Regions from separate parts of the Leucobacter allii genome, predicted to be linked through region 2. Evidence: riboswitches for the same ligand, from Rfam matches in the RefSeq annotation. Region 2 holds a riboswitch; the other holds the start of a gene.
What was found. Region 2 has a riboswitch for thiamine pyrophosphate ahead of MUN78_RS04015 (thiamine ABC transporter substrate-binding protein). Riboswitches for the same ligand answer to the same signal wherever they lie in the genome.
Positions count from the first base shown of each region.

Region 1 (8,588 bases), 290 kb from region 2:
CCCCGGGCTCGTCGTCGGCGTGGCGCCAGTCGTCGGGCAGCAGGTGGTCGAGCACGTCGTCGACGGTGACGACGCCGACGAGCCGCTGCTGATCGTCGACCACGGGCATGGCCACGAGGTCGTAGCTGGCCAGCCTCCGGGAGACCTCCGCCGCGCTCGCGTCGACGGGGACCGCCTCGATCTCGGTGTCGATGAGCGACACGAGGCGCTCGTGCGGCGGGAAGCGCAGCATGCGCTGGAAGTGCGCGAGGCCGATGTACTCGCCTGTCGGGGTCTCGTAGGGCGGATGCGTGACGTAGACGGCGGACGCCATCGCGGGCGGGATCTCGGCGCGCCGGATCATGGCGAGCCCCTCGGCGACGCTCGACTCGCCCGAGAGCACGATCGGGGAGGGGCTCATGAGCCCGCCCGCGGTGTCCGCGTCGTACTCGAGGAGGCGGCGCACGTCCTCCGCCTCCTCCGGGTCCATGAGGTCGAGGAGCTCCTCGCCGCGGGCCGCGGGGAGCGCGGAGATGAGGTCGGCGGCGTCGTCCGGCTCCATGCGGTCGAGCACCTCGGCGACGCGATCCGAGGGGAGCTGGGCGAGCAGGGCGAGCTGGTCCTGCTCGCTCATCTCCTCGAGCGCGTCGGCGACCCGGTCGTCGGGCAGCTCGTCGATGACCTCGAGCATCCGGGGCCGCGGCAACTCGAGCAGCGCCTCGGCCAGGTCTGCGGGCTTGAGGTCGACGAGCGTCTGGATGAGCAGCTCAGCCGACTGCGTGCCGGGCGAACTGCTCGGCACGCGCAGGTCCGTCCAGCGCACCGTGCGCGCGTCGCCGCGGCTGAAGGGCGCCGCGGGCTTCGGCAGCCGCACGAACACCTCGGACACCACCCACTCGCCGTTCTGGCTGCGCTCGATGGCGGCGTCCTCGATGCGCGCCGACGCCGCGGGACCGCCCGCGCGCTCGGGCGCGAGATGCACCTCGCGCCCGATGAGCTCGGCGATCATGCGGGTCTCGCCGCCGCGCTGCTCGAACCGCCGCACGTTGATGAGGCCGGTGGTGATCACCTGGCCCGAGCCGATGGAGGTGACGCGGCCGATGGGGACGAAGACGCGGCGCTTCCCCGGGATCTCCACGATGAGGCCGACGACGCGCGGCAGTCCCGCGGCGCGGAAGACCACCAGCACGTCCCGCACCTTCCCGATCCGGTCGCCGACCGGATCGAACACCCCGCGCCCGGCGAGGCGCCCGACGAAGACCCTGGAAGTACTCACGCCACTACGCTACCGCTCCGAGCGGAGATGCGCCGCTGCGGCATCTGCGAGAGGCTGGGAGCATGACTGCGCACCCCTCCCGCCGCGGCGTGCTCGGCGCCGCCGCGCTGCTCGGCCTCGCCGGGACCGCGGCGCTCCTCGCCGGCTGCGCTCCGGAGCCGGACGACCCGGCTCCCGCGGAGCCGCGTCCCGACCCGGCACCCGATCCGGCACCCGAACCGGCGCCCGCGCCGGTGCTCCTGCTCGCCTCGCTCGCGCACGCCGCCGAGGTCGCGGTGATCGATCCGGCGCTGCCCGACGCGGAGGCCGTGCAGCGGATCGCGGCCGGGGCGTCCCCCTGGGGCGTCGGCACGAGCCCGGACGGGCGCGTGGGCTACGCGGCCACCGCCGAGGGGCTCGCGGTGCTCGATCTCCGGGCGCGCCGGCGGACCGCGCTCGTCCCCTATCTGCACCCCGCAGCCGAGATCGGGGCGGGGGAGTACCGTCCGGGCGGGCTCGGTCTCGCCGTCGCAGCCGACGGCGCCAGCGTCGCCGTCGCGGTGGCGCCAGGAGACGGCAGCTGGCACCTCGAGGAGTACGACGTCGAGGCGGGCGCGTTCGCCCGCTCGGCGCCGGTGGGCGCGCGCCCCTTCGACGTGCTCGCGGACCCTGCAGGGGCCTGGGTCGCGAGCGTGGATCACGACGGCTTCACCGTCACCGTCGTCGATACGGCGGACTTCACCGCCGTGCAGCACCGCGTCGCGCCGTTCGGGGAGGAGGGCGGTCTCGCCTCCTGGGAGAAGCCGCATTACGGAGCGGTCGATGCGGGCGCCGATGCGGAGGACGGCGCGGGCGCCGCGTCGATCCTGCTGCCGTTCCAGGGGCAGGTGGTCCTCCGGCTGGATCCCCGCACCGGCGACGCCGCCGCGATCCCGAGCGCCGCGAACTCGCACGCGCACGGCACGGCGCTCGCGGGGCGGCGCCTGCTCACCGTCGGCACGGGCGCCTTCGGCAGCGCGACGGGGGCGCCGAACCTCTCGATCCTCGACGTGGACACGGGGGCGGAGCGCGTCGTGCCCCTCGCCGTGCCGCACGAGACGGTGGCGCTCTGGCGCGATGGCGACGGCGCGGAGTACGCCGCCGTCGCCGGCGGCAACACGCGGGACGAGGGGTGGGACGGGATCACGCTGATCGCGCTCGACGGCGACGGCGAGCGCGCGATCCCGATCCCCGGCTACCCGCAGGCCGTTGTCGGGTTCGCGGAGCGCTGAACCGATCCCGCGCTTCGGGCGGGTGCCACGCGGCCCGAGGTGGCAGAATCGAGGCATGAGCACCCCCACGCCGGGCGGCAGGGCCCGTCAGCAGCTGATGCCCGAGATCCCGAAGGGCGAGATCGTGTCGACGTACGACCGCTACGAGGACGCGAAGCACGCCGTCGACGTGCTCGCGCGGGCGAGCTTCCCGGTGCAGCAGATCAGCATCGTCGGCAACGACGTGCGCAGCGTCGAGCGGGTCACGGGTCGGCTCACCTACGGCAGGATCGCCCTCATGGGCGCGCTCTCCGGGGCGTATCTGGGGCTCTTCCTGGGGCTGCTGCTCTTCATCTTCCAGCCGGACAACGCGGCGATCCTCGGCGTCTTCGCCGCCGCCGTGGTGATCGGCGCGGGCTTCGGCATGCTCTTCGGCGTGCTCTCCTACGCGCTCAACCGCAACCGCCGCGACTTCTCCTCGGTCATGCAGATGGTCGCGACGCGCTACGACCTCGTGACGGAGCCGGAACTCGTGCACCAGGCGAGGCAGATCCTCACCGCGTCCGTCTAGCGGGCCGCCGTGGCCCATCCGTATCTCGCCGACCCGGTCCGTCCGCGCGTCCTCGCGCACCGCGGGCTCGTGCGACCGGCGGATGCCGCGCGGGGCGTCGCCGAGAACACCCGGGCCGCCTTCCGCGCCGCGCTGGCCGCGGGGGCGCGCTACCTCGAGACGGACTGCCGGGCCACGCGGGACGGGGAGATCGTGCTCGTGCACGACGCGGAGCTCGGGCGCGTCGCCGGCGACCCCCGCCGTGTCGCCGATCTCACGCACGCGGAGCTCGGTGCGCTGCTGGCGGGGCGCGGCGGCCTCCTCACCCTCGACGAGGCGCTCGCCGAGTTCCCGGACGCGCGATTCAACGTCGACGTGAAGGCCGCGGAAGCGGCCGCGGGCGTCGGGCGGATCGCGGCCGGGCAAGCGCATCGCGTCCTCGTGACGAGCTTCTCCGAGGCGCTGAGGCGCGCCGCGCTCGCCGCCGCGGCCGCCGTCCCCGGCTCCGTGCGACCGGCGACCGCCCCGGGTCGCGGCGGCATCGTACGCGTGCTGCTCGCGGTCGCCTCCGGCTCCCGCGCGCGCGTCGCCCGGGCCCTCGCGGGGATCGACGCGCTGCAGATCCCGGAGCGGCAGGGGATCGTGCCCGTGCTCACGCCGCGCGTCGTCGATGCCGCGCACCGGCACGGCGTCGAGGTGCACGTGTGGACGGTGAACGATCCCGCGCGGATGCGGGCGCTCGTCGCCCGCGGCGTCGACGGGATCATTACCGACCGCGCCGACCTCGCGCTCAGTCGCTGACCGGCGTCGGGCTGTTCACCGAGACGGTGAGATGGGTGACGACGTGCTGCACGGACGCGCCGACGCCGATCCAGGCGTTCGCGACGGTCTCGAGGACGGCCGCGAGATCGCCGTCGAGACGGGTCGCGTAATGGTCGGATCCTGCGTAGATCCCGTCGCGCTTCGCCGCCTCGATCGCCGCGTAGATGGGGGCCATGTGCTCCAGGTGCCTGTCGGGGGCCTGCTCCGGTGACCCGTCCGCGGATGCCGCGGGGGCGGTCGTTTCCGGTGCGGCCGGTTCGGTCCGTTCGGCCGGAACTGCCGGTTCGGCCGGTCCGGCGTCGAGGAGGGGGTAGAGGGACCAGTGAGCCCGCGCGCGCACGCCCGTGCCGGCGAGGGAGACGGGGGCGGCGCCGAGCGCGGGCACCCCGGGGGGAAGCGCGCACTGGAGCTCGCCCGGGCAGCCGCGGGAGAGCAGGATCGCGGCGGAGAGGTGCGCCCCGCTCGCCGCCGCGGCTCCGATGACGGCGGCCAGGTACTCGAGCACGCGCTGCTCCGCCCCGCTCACGAAGGTCGAGATGTCGTTCGTCTCGACGACGAGGCCCGCCGCGTCCGCGGCGGCGAGCGCGTCCAGGATGATCCGCACGTAGTCGGAGTCGTACACGGACAGCGTGAAGCGGGCGCCGACGCCGTACTGCTGCGGGGTCATCGATGAGGTCACGCCACCACCCTAGGGGATCGCCCGCGCGCGCGTGCGCCCGGGGCCGTGCGGAGCGCCCGTCGGCGCCCGGCCCTGCCCGTGCGCCAGGCCCCGCCCGTGCGCCCGGCCCTGCCCGTGCGCCAGGCCCCGCCCGTGCGCCAGGCCCCGTGCGGAGCGCCCGTCGGCGTTCGGAAATCACGCATTCCGGGGTTTCATGCGCGAATGAGGCCCATTCGCGTCATTCTCGGCGAGCTCGATGAAGGCGGCGAGGGCGTGGAGGCCGAGGAGGGCGATGAGGGCGGGGAGTCCGTGGCGGAACGAGGGAAGCGGAGCCGGGCGGCGGCCCCCGCGCGAGGCTGCTAGCCTGGGGGCACACGGGAGTCCGGTAGGCCGGGCTGAGAGGAAGGTCATCAACCTTCGACCGTCGAACCTGATCTGGATCATGCCAGCGCAGGGAGACACTCTTTTCGCACCCGTGCCCACCGAGAGAACAGGGGCACGCTTCCATGCGTCGACCGAACACCGCGCGCCGCACCGCCGGCCGCGTCACCACCACCGCGCTCACCGCCGCCGCGCTCGCGGCCGCGCTCGGCCTCGCCGGCTGCGCGCCGACCGATCCGGCGGGAGCCGATCCCGCCGCCGACCCCGCCGGGGGGTCCACCGTCACCTTCGCGCTCGACTGGGCGCCGAACACGAACCACATCGGCGTCTACGTCGCCGATGCGCTCGGGTACTACGCCGACGCCGGCCTCGACGTCGAGATCCTGCCCTACGGCTCGACCGCCGCGACGCAGCTCGTATCCGCGGGCGAGGCCGATTTCGGGATCGGCGGCCAGTCGAGCGTGCAGATCGCGCGCACGGCGGGGCTCGACCTGATCTCGGTCTACCGGGTGACGCAGCACGACACCGGACGCCTCGTCGTGGCGGGGGACCGCGACGAGTTCTCCCGCCCCGCCGAGCTCGACGGGGCGACGTTCGGCGGGTTCGGCTCGCCGCTGTACACGGCGCTCGCCACGGCGACGATCGCGGGTGACGGAGGCGCCGGGGAGTTCACCGAGGTCGTGCTCGATACCGGGGCCTACGAGGCGCTGGCGCAGGGGCGCATCGACTTCACGCTCTCGGTCGCGACCTGGGAGGGACTGCAGGCCGAGCTCGAGGGCGCCCCCTATCGGCAGTTCCGCTACCAGGACTTCGGGGTGCCCGAGCAGCAGTCCACGGGCATCGTCTCGAGCGAGGCCTACGTGGAGGGCCATCCCGAGGAAGCCGCAGCGTTCGTGCAGGCGACCGCCCGCGGCTACGCCTACGCCGCCGCGCATCCCGACGAGGCCGCCGAGCTCCTCATCGCGGCGAACCCTGACACCCTGGGCACCGCCCAGGAGCTCGTGCACCGGAGCGCGGAGATGCTCGCGCAGGACGGATACCTCGTATCGGAGGATCGCGCCATCGGCGCCGCGGACCCCGAGGCCTGGGCGGCCTTCGGCGCGTTCCTCTTCGACGGCGGCTTCCTCGTCGACGCGGAGGGGAAGCCGCTGGCCGAGGAGCCCGACTGGGGTGCGTACTACACCGACGAGCTGCTCGGGTGAGCCTCCGGTCCGTTGCGGGCGGAGGGCGGGGCGTCGGCGCCGTGCTCGCCCCGATCCTCGCGTTCCTCGTGCTGCTCGGCATCTGGCAAACGGTCGCCGCGGCGGGACTCGTGCCGGCCGACGTGCTGCCGGCGCCGAGCCGCGTCGTGGCCTCGGGGGTGGCCGAGCGGGCCGCGCTTCTCGGACACACCCTGCCGACGCTCACCGCCACGATCGCCGGTTTCGCGCTCTCGGTCACCGTCGCCTTCACGACCGCCGCGCTCCTCGACGCGTCGACGGCGCTGCGCAGCGCACTCCTGCCGCTCCTCGTGGTGAGCCAGACCCTGCCGCTCATCGCGCTCGCGCCGCTCGTGGTGCTGTGGTTCGGTTTCGGGCTGCTGCCGAAGGTGCTCCTCGTCGCGTTCGTGACCTTCTTCCCCATGGTCGTCGGCTTCCTGCGCGGCTTCGAATCCGCCGATCCCGAGGCGGAGCATCTGCTGCGCTCGATGGGCGCGTCTCGGGCCCGCGTCTTCCGCATGATCCGCCTGCCGGCCTCGGTGCCGTCCTTCTTCTCCGCGCTGCGCATCTCGATCACCTACGCGGTGGTCGGTGCGATCTTCGCGGAGTACGCCGGCGCCGTCGCGGGGCTCGGCGTCTACATGCAGTCCGCGAAGCACGTGTTCCGCACCGACCTCGTGCTCGCGGCGGTCGCCGTGAGCACGCTCCTCACGCTGGCCCTCTACGCGCTCGTCGTCCTCTGCGAGCGGTACGGCGCGCCGTGGCTGCGCATCGAGCAGGGGCGCGAGCGGTGAGCGACGGCCTGCAGCTGCGCGGGATCGCGAAGCGCTTCGGCGCGCGCACCGTGCTCGCGGACGTCTCGTTCGACGTGGCCCCTGGGGAGATCGTCGCCGTCGTTGGCCCGAGCGGCTGCGGCAAGTCGACGCTGCTGAGCCTGCTCACCGGGGCGCAGCGGCCCGACGCCGGGGAGATCCGCTACGGCGGGGCGGCCACCGCCGAAGCCGGTCGGCCGTTCGCCTACATGCCGCAGCGCGACGTGCTCCTGCCGTGGCGCCGCATCCTCGACAACGCGGCGATCGGTCTCGAGGTGGCGGGTCTCCCGCGTGCGGAGGCGCGCCGCCGGGCCGGGGCGCTCTTCGACGCCTTCGGGCTCGCCGGGACCGAGGATCGCTTCCCGCGGCAGCTGTCGGGCGGCATGCGGCAGCGGGTGTCGTTCCTGCGCACGGTCGTGCAGCAGCGCCCGGTGCTGCTGCTCGACGAGCCGTTCGGCGCGCTCGATGCGATCACGCGCGACGAGCTGCAGCGCTGGCTGCTCGGGATCTGGGATTCGCAGGGGTGGAGCGCGCTCTTCATCACCCACGACATCCGCGAGGCGGTGCGGATGGCCGACCGGGTGCTCGTGCTCGGCGGCGGGCGGATCGCGGGGGAGGTCGGCGTGACGCGGGACATCCCCCGCGGCGACGGCTTCCGCGCCGATCCCCGGGTGCCCGGCCTCGAGGAGCGGGTGCACGCGCTGCTGCGCGCCGCGGCGATGCCGGGGACGCCGGTGGCTCAGGGCCCCGCCTGAACCACGGGCGGCTCCCGGCGCCGAGCGACGCCGCGGGCGCCGGGCGACGCCGCGAGACACGCGGGTCGCGGGAGGCGGCGCGGTCGCCCCGCGCCGCCGACGGCCCGGCTCAGTCGGCGCCCGCGCCGACGCGAACCCCCGCGCCCGTGTCGACCCCCGCGCCCGTGTCGACGCCCGCACCTGCGCCCGCGGCGCGGACCACTGCCGTGCCAGCGGCGCGGACCACGGCTGCCGTACTCGCCGCCAGCACGGATCCGTCGTGCCCGGCCGACCAGCGCGTCCGTCCGTCGGCGCCGCGGAACTCCAGGAGGCTGAGCGCCGCGGCGCCGGCCCCGGCGCCGACGCTCGTCTGGTGGAGCCCGATCACCTCGATCGCGGCGCCGTGCGAGGCGAGCGCCGCCGTGAGCGCCTCGATCGGACCCGTCCCCGCGTGGACGCTGCGATGCTCCGCGCCGGCGATCCGGAGCGTGACCTCGCTGCGCGCCCCGCTCGCGTCGACGCTCGCGCTCGCGATCGGCGAGCGGGCGCCCGGATCCCAGAGGTACTCGCGCTCGAGCACGGACCACAGCTCCGCGGACGTCATCTCGCCGCCCGAGGCGTCGGCGTAGCGCTGCACGCGGCCGGCGAGCTCGATCTGGAAGCGGCGCGGCAGCTCGATGCCGTAGCCGGTCTCGAGCAGATGGGCGATGCCGCCCTTGCCCGACTGCGAGTTCACGCGGATCACCGCCGCGTAGTCGCGCCCGAGGTCGGCGGGATCGATCGGCAGATACGGCACCCGCCACGCGGCCTCGCCCTCGGGGACGCCGTCCGCGGCGGCCCGCTCCCGGTGCTCGGCCAGGCCTTTGCGGATGGCGTCCTGGTGGGTGCCGCTGAAGGCGGTGTGCACGAGGTCGCCGACGTACGGATGCCTGGGGTGCAGTTCCAGAC
Region 1 covers NZ_CP095045.1:1,172,124-1,180,711, forward strand. The annotation lists gene MUN78_RS05455 (magnesium transporter MgtE N-terminal domain-containing protein) at 1-1,255, opposite strand, end outside; gene MUN78_RS05460 (YncE family protein) at 1,318-2,505, shown strand; gene MUN78_RS05465 (YflT domain-containing protein) at 2,561-3,055, shown strand; gene MUN78_RS05470 (glycerophosphodiester phosphodiesterase family protein) at 3,065-3,835, shown strand; gene MUN78_RS05475 (Ykof family thiamine-binding protein) at 3,825-4,535, opposite strand; TPP riboswitch at 4,879-4,988, shown strand; gene MUN78_RS05480 (ABC transporter substrate-binding protein) at 5,021-6,097, shown strand; gene MUN78_RS05485 (ABC transporter permease) at 6,094-6,888, shown strand; gene MUN78_RS05490 (ABC transporter ATP-binding protein) at 6,885-7,661, shown strand; gene MUN78_RS05495 (2-isopropylmalate synthase) at 7,771-8,588, opposite strand, start outside.
Region 1: linked by a shared signal. The riboswitch ahead of MUN78_RS05480 (ABC transporter substrate-binding protein) and the one ahead of MUN78_RS04015 (thiamine ABC transporter substrate-binding protein) in region 2 are both predicted to bind thiamine pyrophosphate.

Region 2 (8,588 bases):
ACGGCGTGCCGCTCGCCTTCTCGCTCAGCGCCGAGGCGATGCTCGGCTGGGGCTTCGCCGCCGAGGAGCTGAGTTTCACGGTCACCCTCATGCCGCTCGGAATCACCCTGCTCACGGCCGCGCTCGCGGGACGCGCGGGGTGGCGCTTCGGGCGTCGGGGCGGCACCGGCGCCGCGGGCGTGCTCGGCGGTACGATCGGCTTCGGTGCCGTCGCGTTCGCCGTCGCACTGCTGGCCGCCCCGCTGCTCGGCGCGCCGGCGTGGGCGGCGACGCTCATGCCTGCAGCGGCATACGCACTCGTGGCGGGCGCCGCCTTCGTGCTCCGCGCGGCACGTGACGCGCATCCCTGGTGGGCGGCGAGCCTCCGTGCGCTGCAGCGCGGTCTCGAGTGGGTCGGCGTGCGGGGCGTCGCCGCCCTCCCCGCTCGCGCGGCCGAGACCCTGCGGATCGCGACCGCGGGACTCGCGGCGGCCGTCGGGCTCGCCGCGATCGCCACCGCCGTCGCGTGCGTGGCGGGCTACGGCGAGGTCATCGCGCTCACGCAGAGTCTCCAGCTCGACCCGCTCGGCTCCGTGCTGGTGTTCCTCGCCCAGCTCGCCCTGCTGCCCGTCGCCGTGACCTGGGCGCTCGCGTGGCTGAGCGGCGCGGGCTTCGCGATCGGCGCGGGGAGCTCGGTGAGTCCCTTCGAGACCCTGCTCGGCCCCCTGCCGGCGCTGCCCCTGTTCGGCGCGGTGCCCGACGGCTGGGGGGCCTGGGGCGCGATCGCGCCCGCGCTGCTCGTCGTCGCCGGCATCGGCGTCGCTCTGCTCTTCGCCCGGCGCGACGAACTGCGGCGCGCGAGCTGGCCCGTCGCGCTCGCGATGCCGGTCGTCGCCGCCCTGCTCGCGGGGCTCGGGGTCGCGGGGATCTCGGCGCTCGCCTCGGGCGCGCTCGGCCCCGACCGGCTCCAGTCCGCCGGTGCGTCCCCCTGGCTCGCGGGCGGGCTCGCCGCCGCCGAGCTCGGCGTCGGGCTGCTGCTCGGCGCGGCGGCCGGGCGTGCCGACCTCTCCCGCGTGCGGGAGGCGCTGCCCGCCGCGCTGCCCGGGACGGAGGCGCTGCAGCGGCTCGCGGGCGCCCGCGCGCGAGGCGGTCCGGACGCCGAGGCGACGGTCGACCTCTCGGATCTGGTGGGGCGCGCGGAGACGGTCGGCCGCCCCGATCCCGCGGATCCCCGGGCATCCGGTCGCGGCGGCGACGCGGTCGCGGTCGCCGTCGCCACGACGGAGGCCGAGCCGGCCGATCCCGACTCGGAGCCGGCGGTCGGCGAGATCGCGGCCGGCGAGTTCGGCGCGGAAGCGTTCGACACGAGCACGATCGACACGAGCACGATCGGCACGGAGTCGATCGACACCGCGGCGATCGGCACGGAGTCGATCGACACCGAGGCGTTCGACACCGAGGCGTTCGACGTCGAAGCGGCCGAGGCGGCGGACGCCGAGACCGACGGGACCGCTGACGCCGAGGAGGCCGAGACGGCGGAGATCCTCCGCGCCTACGCCTGGGACAGCGCCGTTCGCCCCGAGGGCGAGACGGAGGCGCCCGAGGAGCGGCGCGCGCGCCGCGGTTGGCGGTTCCCGCCGCGCGGGCGCTAAGCTGGCGGGGCAATCCACGGGAGTCCCGACGCGCGGGGCTGAGAGGGAGCACGCGAGCTCCGACCGTTCAACCTGATCTGGTTCATGCCAGCGGAGGAAGGAAGCCTCGATGTTGCCTGCACGCACGCTCCTGAAGTCCCGTCGATCCCGCATCGCCGCCACGCTCGTCGCCCTCGCCCTCGGAGCATCGCTCGCGGGCTGCGCCGGCGATGATGACGCGGCGAGCGGCGAGACCGTGACGCTCGTCGTCCACGACTCGTTCCCGAACGAGGAGTTCGCGGCCGCCGCGAGCGCCGCGACCGGCTACGACGTCCAGGTCGTCTCGGCGGGGGACGGCGGGGAGCTCACCAACAAGCTCGTGCTCACCCAGGGCGCGCCGATCGCCGACGCCTTCTTCGGAGTCGACACGATCTTCGCCTCGCGCCTCGTGGAGCACGACGTCGTCGCGCCGTACGCGCCGGAGGGGCTCCCGGAGAGCGCGGCCCGCTTCGCCGCGGCGGAGGACGCCGATGCCGGTGCACAGGCGATCGCCGAGACGGGTCTCGTGCCCGTCGATCACGGTGCGACCTGCGTGAACATCGATCCGTCGTGGTTCGCCGAGGCCGGGATGCCCGAGCCGGAGAGCTACGAGGATCTCGCCGATCCCGAGTACGCCGCCCTCACGGTGCTCCTCGACCCGACCGCGTCCTCCACCGGGGCCTCCTTCCTCGTCGGCACGGTCGCCGCGTTCGGCGAGGCGGGCTTCGCCGACTACTGGCAGCGGCTCGTCGACGGCGGGGCGCGCATCGAGCAGGGCTGGAGCGACGCCTACTACGGCCGGTTCACGCAGGGCGGGGAGGGCGGCACGCTGCCGATCGTCGTCTCCTACGCCTCCTCGCCCGCCTTCACCGTCGATGCCGAGGGCGAGTCGAGCAGCACCCGAGCGCTGCTCGACACCTGCACGCGGCAGGTCGAGTACGCCGGCGTCCTCGCCGGCGCCGCGAACGAGGCGGGCGCCCGCGCCGTCGTCGACTACCTGGTGTCCGAGGAGTTCCAGCGCACCATCCCCGACGCGATGTACATGACGCCGGTCGATGACGCGGTGGAGCTCCCCGCGGCCTGGACCGAGTTCGCGCCCGAGCCCGAGGCGGACCGCACCCACGACCTCTCGCCGAGCGCCATCGAGGCGGGCCGCGAGGGCTGGCTGCGAACGCTGAGCGAGCGGATCGGGCTCTAGTCCGGTGCGCCGGAGCGCGTGGGGCGTCGCGGGCTGGACGCTCGCCGCAGCGCTGCCCCTCGCGTTCCTCGCGCTGTTCTTCCTGTGGCCGGTGCTCGCGCTCGTGGCGACGGGCTTCGTCTCCGATGGCGACGGAGGCCCGCGCCTCGACGCGAGCGGGCTCCCCGAGGTCTTCGGGTCCGCGCGCACCGGGAGGGTCATCGCCCAGACGCTCGCGCAGGCCGGGCTCGCCACGGTCGTCTCGGTGCTGCTCGGGCTCCCGGCGGCGTACGCGCTCTACCGCCTGGACTTCCCCGGCCGGACGCTGCTGCGCGGGATCCTCACGGTGCCCTTCGTGCTGCCGACCGTCGTCGTCGGCGTCGCATTCTCGGCGCTCGTGGGGCCGGGGGGTCCGCTGGCGTGGCTCGGCTGGGATCGGAGCCTCGCCGCCATCGTCGCCGCCCTCGCGTTCTTCAACGTCCCGCTCGTGGCGCGCACCGTCGGCGGGTTCTGGGAGCGGATCGACGACAGCGGGGAGCGGGCCGCCCGGATCCTCGGAGCCGGCCACGTCCGCGCCTGGCTGACCGTCACGCTGCCGGCGCTCGCGCCGGCCCTCGCCTCCGCGGCGGCCCTCGTCTTCCTGTTCTGCGCGACATCATTCGGCGTCGTGCTGATCCTCGGGGGGCGGGCCTTCGCGAACGTCGAGACCGAGATCTACCGGCTGACAGTGCAGTTCCTCGACCTCCGCGGCGCGGCCGTGCTCTCGCTCGCCCAGTTCGCGATCGTCGGCGCGGCGCTCCTCGTCTCGGCCCGGCTCCGACGCTCGGGGGAGCGGGCCGTCGAGCTCCGCGACGCCGCGCCCCGCGCCAAGCGCCCGGGCGCCGCCGATCTGCCGGCGCTGCTCGTCTTCGGCCTCACCGTGCTCCTGCTGCACGCGCTGCCGATCCTCGCGCTCGTACTGCGCTCGCTGCGCGATGCCTCCGGCGGCTTCTCGCTGGCCAACTACGCGGCGCTCGCCGAGCCCCCGGTCGGGCTGCCGCTCGACGCGCCCGTGCTGACGGCGATCGGGCTCTCCGTCCGGATCGCCGCGGTCGCCGCGATCCTCGCGATGGCGCTGGGGATCCTCATCGCATTCGTGCTCTCGCGCCGACCGGCCTCGCGCGTGCTCAGGAGGAGCCAGGAGCTCTTCGACGGCCTGGTGATGCTTCCGCTCGGGGTGTCGGCCGTGACGCTCGGCTTCGGACTGCTGCTCACGATGCACCGTCCCCTGGGCATCGGGCTGGATCTGCGCACCTCGGCCGCGCTCATCCCCATCGCGCAGGCCCTCGTCGCGCTCCCGCTCGTCGTCCGGATCCTCCTCCCCGTGCTGCGCGGCATCGACGAGCGGCTGCGCTTCGCGGCCGCCACGCTCGGCGCGGCGCCCGGCACCGTGCTCGCCACGATCGACCTGCCGATGCTCGGTCGATCCGCCGGCCTCGCGCTCGGCTTCGCCTTCGCCGCATCGCTCGGCGAGTTCGGCGCGACGTCCTTCCTCGTGCGGCCGGGGGAGCAGACACTGCCCGTCGCCATCGCCGAGCTCGTCGGGCACCCGGCACCGGGCAGCTACGGCGCCGGGCTCGCTGCGGCCGTCGTGCTCGGCGCGCTCACCGCCGCCGTCATGCTGCTCGCCGAGCGGCTGCGGTTCGGCGGGCGGCTGCGGCTCGGCGGGCGGGGGAGATCTCGGGGCCGGGGAGCCGGGCCGATCGGAGGCGGACGCTCGGGGGCCGGCATCGGGTCGCCGGGGCGCATCGCGGGGGACGCGCCGCGGCGGGAGGAGATCGCGTGGGTGTGAATCGCGAGCTGCACGGCGTGGACGTCGTCATCCTGGACGGTCGCTCGGGGTCGGGGAAGACCTCCCTGGCCGCGCGGATCGCGGAGCGCTTCCGCGCGGACGGCCGCCCGGCGGCGGTGCTGCACGTGGAGGATCTCTACCCCGGCTGGGACGGTCTCGCCTTGGGATCCCGGGCGGTGTCCGAGGCGCTCACCACGGGCGTGTACCGCCGGTACGACTGGGAGGCGCGGGCCTTCGCCGAGCGCGTGCCGGTGCCGGCGGGCGTTCCGCTCATCATCGAGGGCTGCGGCGCCCTCACGGCGGCGAATCTCGCGGCCGCGGTGGCGCGGGTGCGCGCGGGCAGGTCGGAGCGGGTGGACGCGGATGCGGCGGCGCGGGTGCGCGCGGATGCGGCGGAACGCGCGCGCGCGGATGCGGCGGCGCGGCGGAATGCCGACGGGGCGGCGCCGGGGCGCTCCGCCGCCGGCACCGGTGAACGCGTCTCCGCGATGCGCGCCGCCGGCGAGATCGCGGGCGGATCCGGCGCCGCGCGACAGCGCGTCCGCGCCGTGTGGTTGGACTGCCCCGAGGCGCTGCGACGGGAGCGGGCGCTCGCCAGGGACGGCGACGTCTTCGCCCCGCACTGGGAGCGCTGGGCGGCGCAGGAGGCGGCGTTCTTCGCGGCGCACGAGCCCTGGGCGCTCGCCGACGAGGTCATCGCCTGCGACGTGTGACGTGCGATGCGTGACGTGCGACGTGTGACGTGTAACCCGCAATGCGTGACCCGCAACGTGTGACGTGCGACGCATGACCCGCAACGTATGACGTGCGACGTGCGGTGCGTCACGCGGCTTCGGTGACGGATGCGGCTTCGGTGAGTCCGGATCCGCCGCATTGGGCTCACCGAAGCCGCATCTGCGACCGAAGCCGCGCCCGCGTTCGGGAACCGTTCTCCGACCGAAGCCGCGCCCGCGTTCGGGAACCGTTCTCCGACCGAAGCCGCATCCGCGTTCGAGACCCGATCTCCGACCGAAGCCGCATCCGACCGAAGCCGCATGTCCGACCGACGCCGCATCCCCGCCGCGGCGACGGGCGTCCCCGCGGCGGGACCGCCTCAGAACGCCGGGGGCACCTCCAGCTCCTCGAGCTTCTCGCGCACGGCATCGCTGTGGAAGGCCTCGGCGAGCGCGCGGACCTCCGGGGAGTCGGCGTTGTCCTCGCGGGCGACGAGGTTCACCGCGAACTGCGGATCCTGCTCCAGCGCGATCGCGTCCTCCTCCGGGACGAGGCCGAGCTGCCGGGCGAAGGTGCCGTGCAGGAAGACGGCGTCGGCCTCGGGGTAGGCGGCGGTGAGCTGCATGATGTCGATCTCGGTGAACCGCAGATCGTGCGGGTTCGCAGTGATGTCGTCCACGGTGACCGCCCACTCGTCGACGGCGGGGTCGAGCTCGACGAGTCCGGCGTCCTGCACCATCAGGAGAGCGCGGGCGGCGTTGGAGCGGTCGTTGGGGATGACGATCCTCCCGCCGTCGGGGACATCGGCGAAGCTGTCGTGCATCGAGGAGTACATGCCGACGACGGTGAGGTACACCGGCTCGACGGCGACGAGCGAGGCGTCGTTGCCGGCGTTGAACTCCTCCATGAAGGGCGGATGCTGCACGAAGTTAGCATCGAGCTCTCCGTGCTGCAGCATCGTGTTCGGCTGCACGTAGTCGGCGACCTCGACCATCTCGATCTCGTACGGCGCCGCGATCGCTTCGGCCGCGGCCTCGACGACATCGGTCATCGGCGTGGTCGTCGCGGCGACCGTGAGCACCTGCGTCGCATCGGCATCGCCGGCGCCGGAACCGGTGCCGGACGCGTCGGCGCCGGTGGCGCAACCGGCGAGCAGCAGCAGCGCCGCGGCGCCCGCGGTGGTGGCGACGGCGGTGCGGAGGAGGGGGAGGCGGGTCATGGGCCTGTCTTTCGATCGGGGACGGGGGTCAGCGGTGGTCGATCCTGCGCGAGACGCGATTGCCGAGGCTCTGTAGCAGCATCACGCAGATGACGATGAGCGCGATGGCGACGTACATGAGGGTGAAGTCGTACTGGTGGTAGCCGTAGCGCATGGCGAAGTCGCCGATGCCGCCCCCGCCGACGACGCCGAGCACGGTCGAGTACGAGACGAAGCTGATCGTCGCCGAGGTGAGCGCGTAGACGAGGCCCGAGCGCCCGTCGACCAGCAGGAAGCGGAAGACCGTCTGCGGGATCGTCGCGCCCATGGCGGTCGCGGCCTGGGTCAGCCCGCTCGGCAGTTCGAGCAGGATCTGCTCCGTCAGCCGCGCGTAGATCGCGACCGCGACGAAGGCGAGCGGGAAGGTCGCGGCGACCGTGCCGAACGTGGTGCCGAAGACGAGGCGGGTGAGCGGGATCATGAAGACCACGAAGAGCAGGAACGGGAAGGATCGCACGATCGTCACGTAGAGGTTCGCGGCGGTCCAGAGGCCGCGGCGCGGCAGCATCCCGCCCTCGCGGGTGAGGAAGATGAGGGTGCCGAGGGGGGTGCCGAAGACGACGGCCACGAGGATCGACACGAGCACCATGTAGCCGGTCTCGCCCATCGCGGCGGCGATCTCGGAGCCGTGCTCGGCGGCGATGCGGCCCAGCTCCTCGGGCAGGGACGCCGCGGCCCGTCCGGACGCCGCGATCGCCGCCGTCATCGGGCCAGCTCCGTGCGGACATGGTCGAGGTAGCGCTCGGCTCGCGGCGCGCGGCCGGCCGAGACCTCCACGATCTCCTGCAATCGGCCGCGCTCGAACACTGCGGCGGCGTCGCAGATCGCCTTGACCGCCTCCAGTTCGTGCGTGACGAGCGCGATCGTCGTCCCGAACTCCGCGCGCGTGGCGCGCAGCAGCGCGAGGATCTCCGCGGTCGTGTGCGTGTCGAGGGCCGATGTCGGCTCGTCGCAGAGCAGCAGCGCGGGATCGGTGACGAGCGCCCGGGCGATGGCGACGCGCTGCTGCTCGCCGCCGGAGAGCTGCGCGGGGTGGTGCTCGAGTCGGTGCTCGAGGCCGACGAAGGCCGCCATCGCCCGCACGCGCTCCGGGTCCCTGCGGCGCTGGAGCCGCAGGGGGAGCGCGATGTTCGCGCGGACGTTCAGGTTGCCGACGAGATTGAAGGCCTGGAACACCACGCCGATGCGATGTCGCAGCGCGATCAGCTGCCGTTTCGCGAGCGGGGCGAGGTCGGTGCCCGCGACGATGACCCGCCCGCTCGTCGGGTGATCGAGGCCGTTCATCATCCGCAGCAGCGTCGACTTGCCCGCCCCGCTCTCCCCGAGGATGCCGAAGATCGCACCGCGCGGGATGTCGAAGCTGACGTCGTCGAGCGCGAGCACGGCGTCCGCGGTCTCGGCGCCCGCGGCGGCGAAGCGGCGGGTGACGTGCTCGAAGCGGATCGCCGGCACCCCGGCAACGCCCGAGCGGATCATCGCGGCATCATGCGGGGGCGCCCTCCGTTTCGGATTTCCTAGACTCGGTATAACATATGCGGGAATCCATCGGAACGCAACACGGAGGCGGACGGCATGCATGCGGATCATCCCGAGGCGGAGGCGGCGCTCTTCACGGCGGTCGCGACGAACACCACGGGGATCGCCGGCGAGAGCGCCGTCGCGGGCGGTCTGCGCGTCGCCGTCGCGCCGCCGACCGCGACGGACCGCGGCGGTGCGACGAACCCTGAGGAGCTGCTCGCGCTCGCCTGGGCGACGTGCCTGAACGCGTCGGCGCGGGTGGTCGCGGGGCCGGGGATCGAGGTCGAGGCGCGCGCCGAGATCTCCCTGCATCGCCGCACGGACGGCGAAGGCTTCGAATTCGCCGCGCGCGCCGAACTGCACTTTCCGGGGCAGAACCCGGCGTCGGCCGCGGCGCTCGCCGCCGCGGCGCACGAGCGGTGCCCCGTCTCCCGCATGCTC
Region 2 covers NZ_CP095045.1:881,719-890,306, forward strand. The annotation lists gene MUN78_RS04010 (cell division protein PerM) at 1-1,631, shown strand, start outside; TPP riboswitch at 1,638-1,747, shown strand; gene MUN78_RS04015 (thiamine ABC transporter substrate-binding protein) at 1,741-2,847, shown strand; gene MUN78_RS04020 (ABC transporter permease) at 2,852-4,657, shown strand; gene MUN78_RS04025 (nucleoside/nucleotide kinase family protein) at 4,648-5,370, shown strand; gene MUN78_RS04030 (MetQ/NlpA family ABC transporter substrate-binding protein) at 5,751-6,590, opposite strand; gene MUN78_RS04035 (methionine ABC transporter permease) at 6,619-7,335, opposite strand; gene MUN78_RS04040 (methionine ABC transporter ATP-binding protein) at 7,332-8,105, opposite strand; gene MUN78_RS04045 (OsmC family protein) at 8,202-8,588, shown strand, end outside.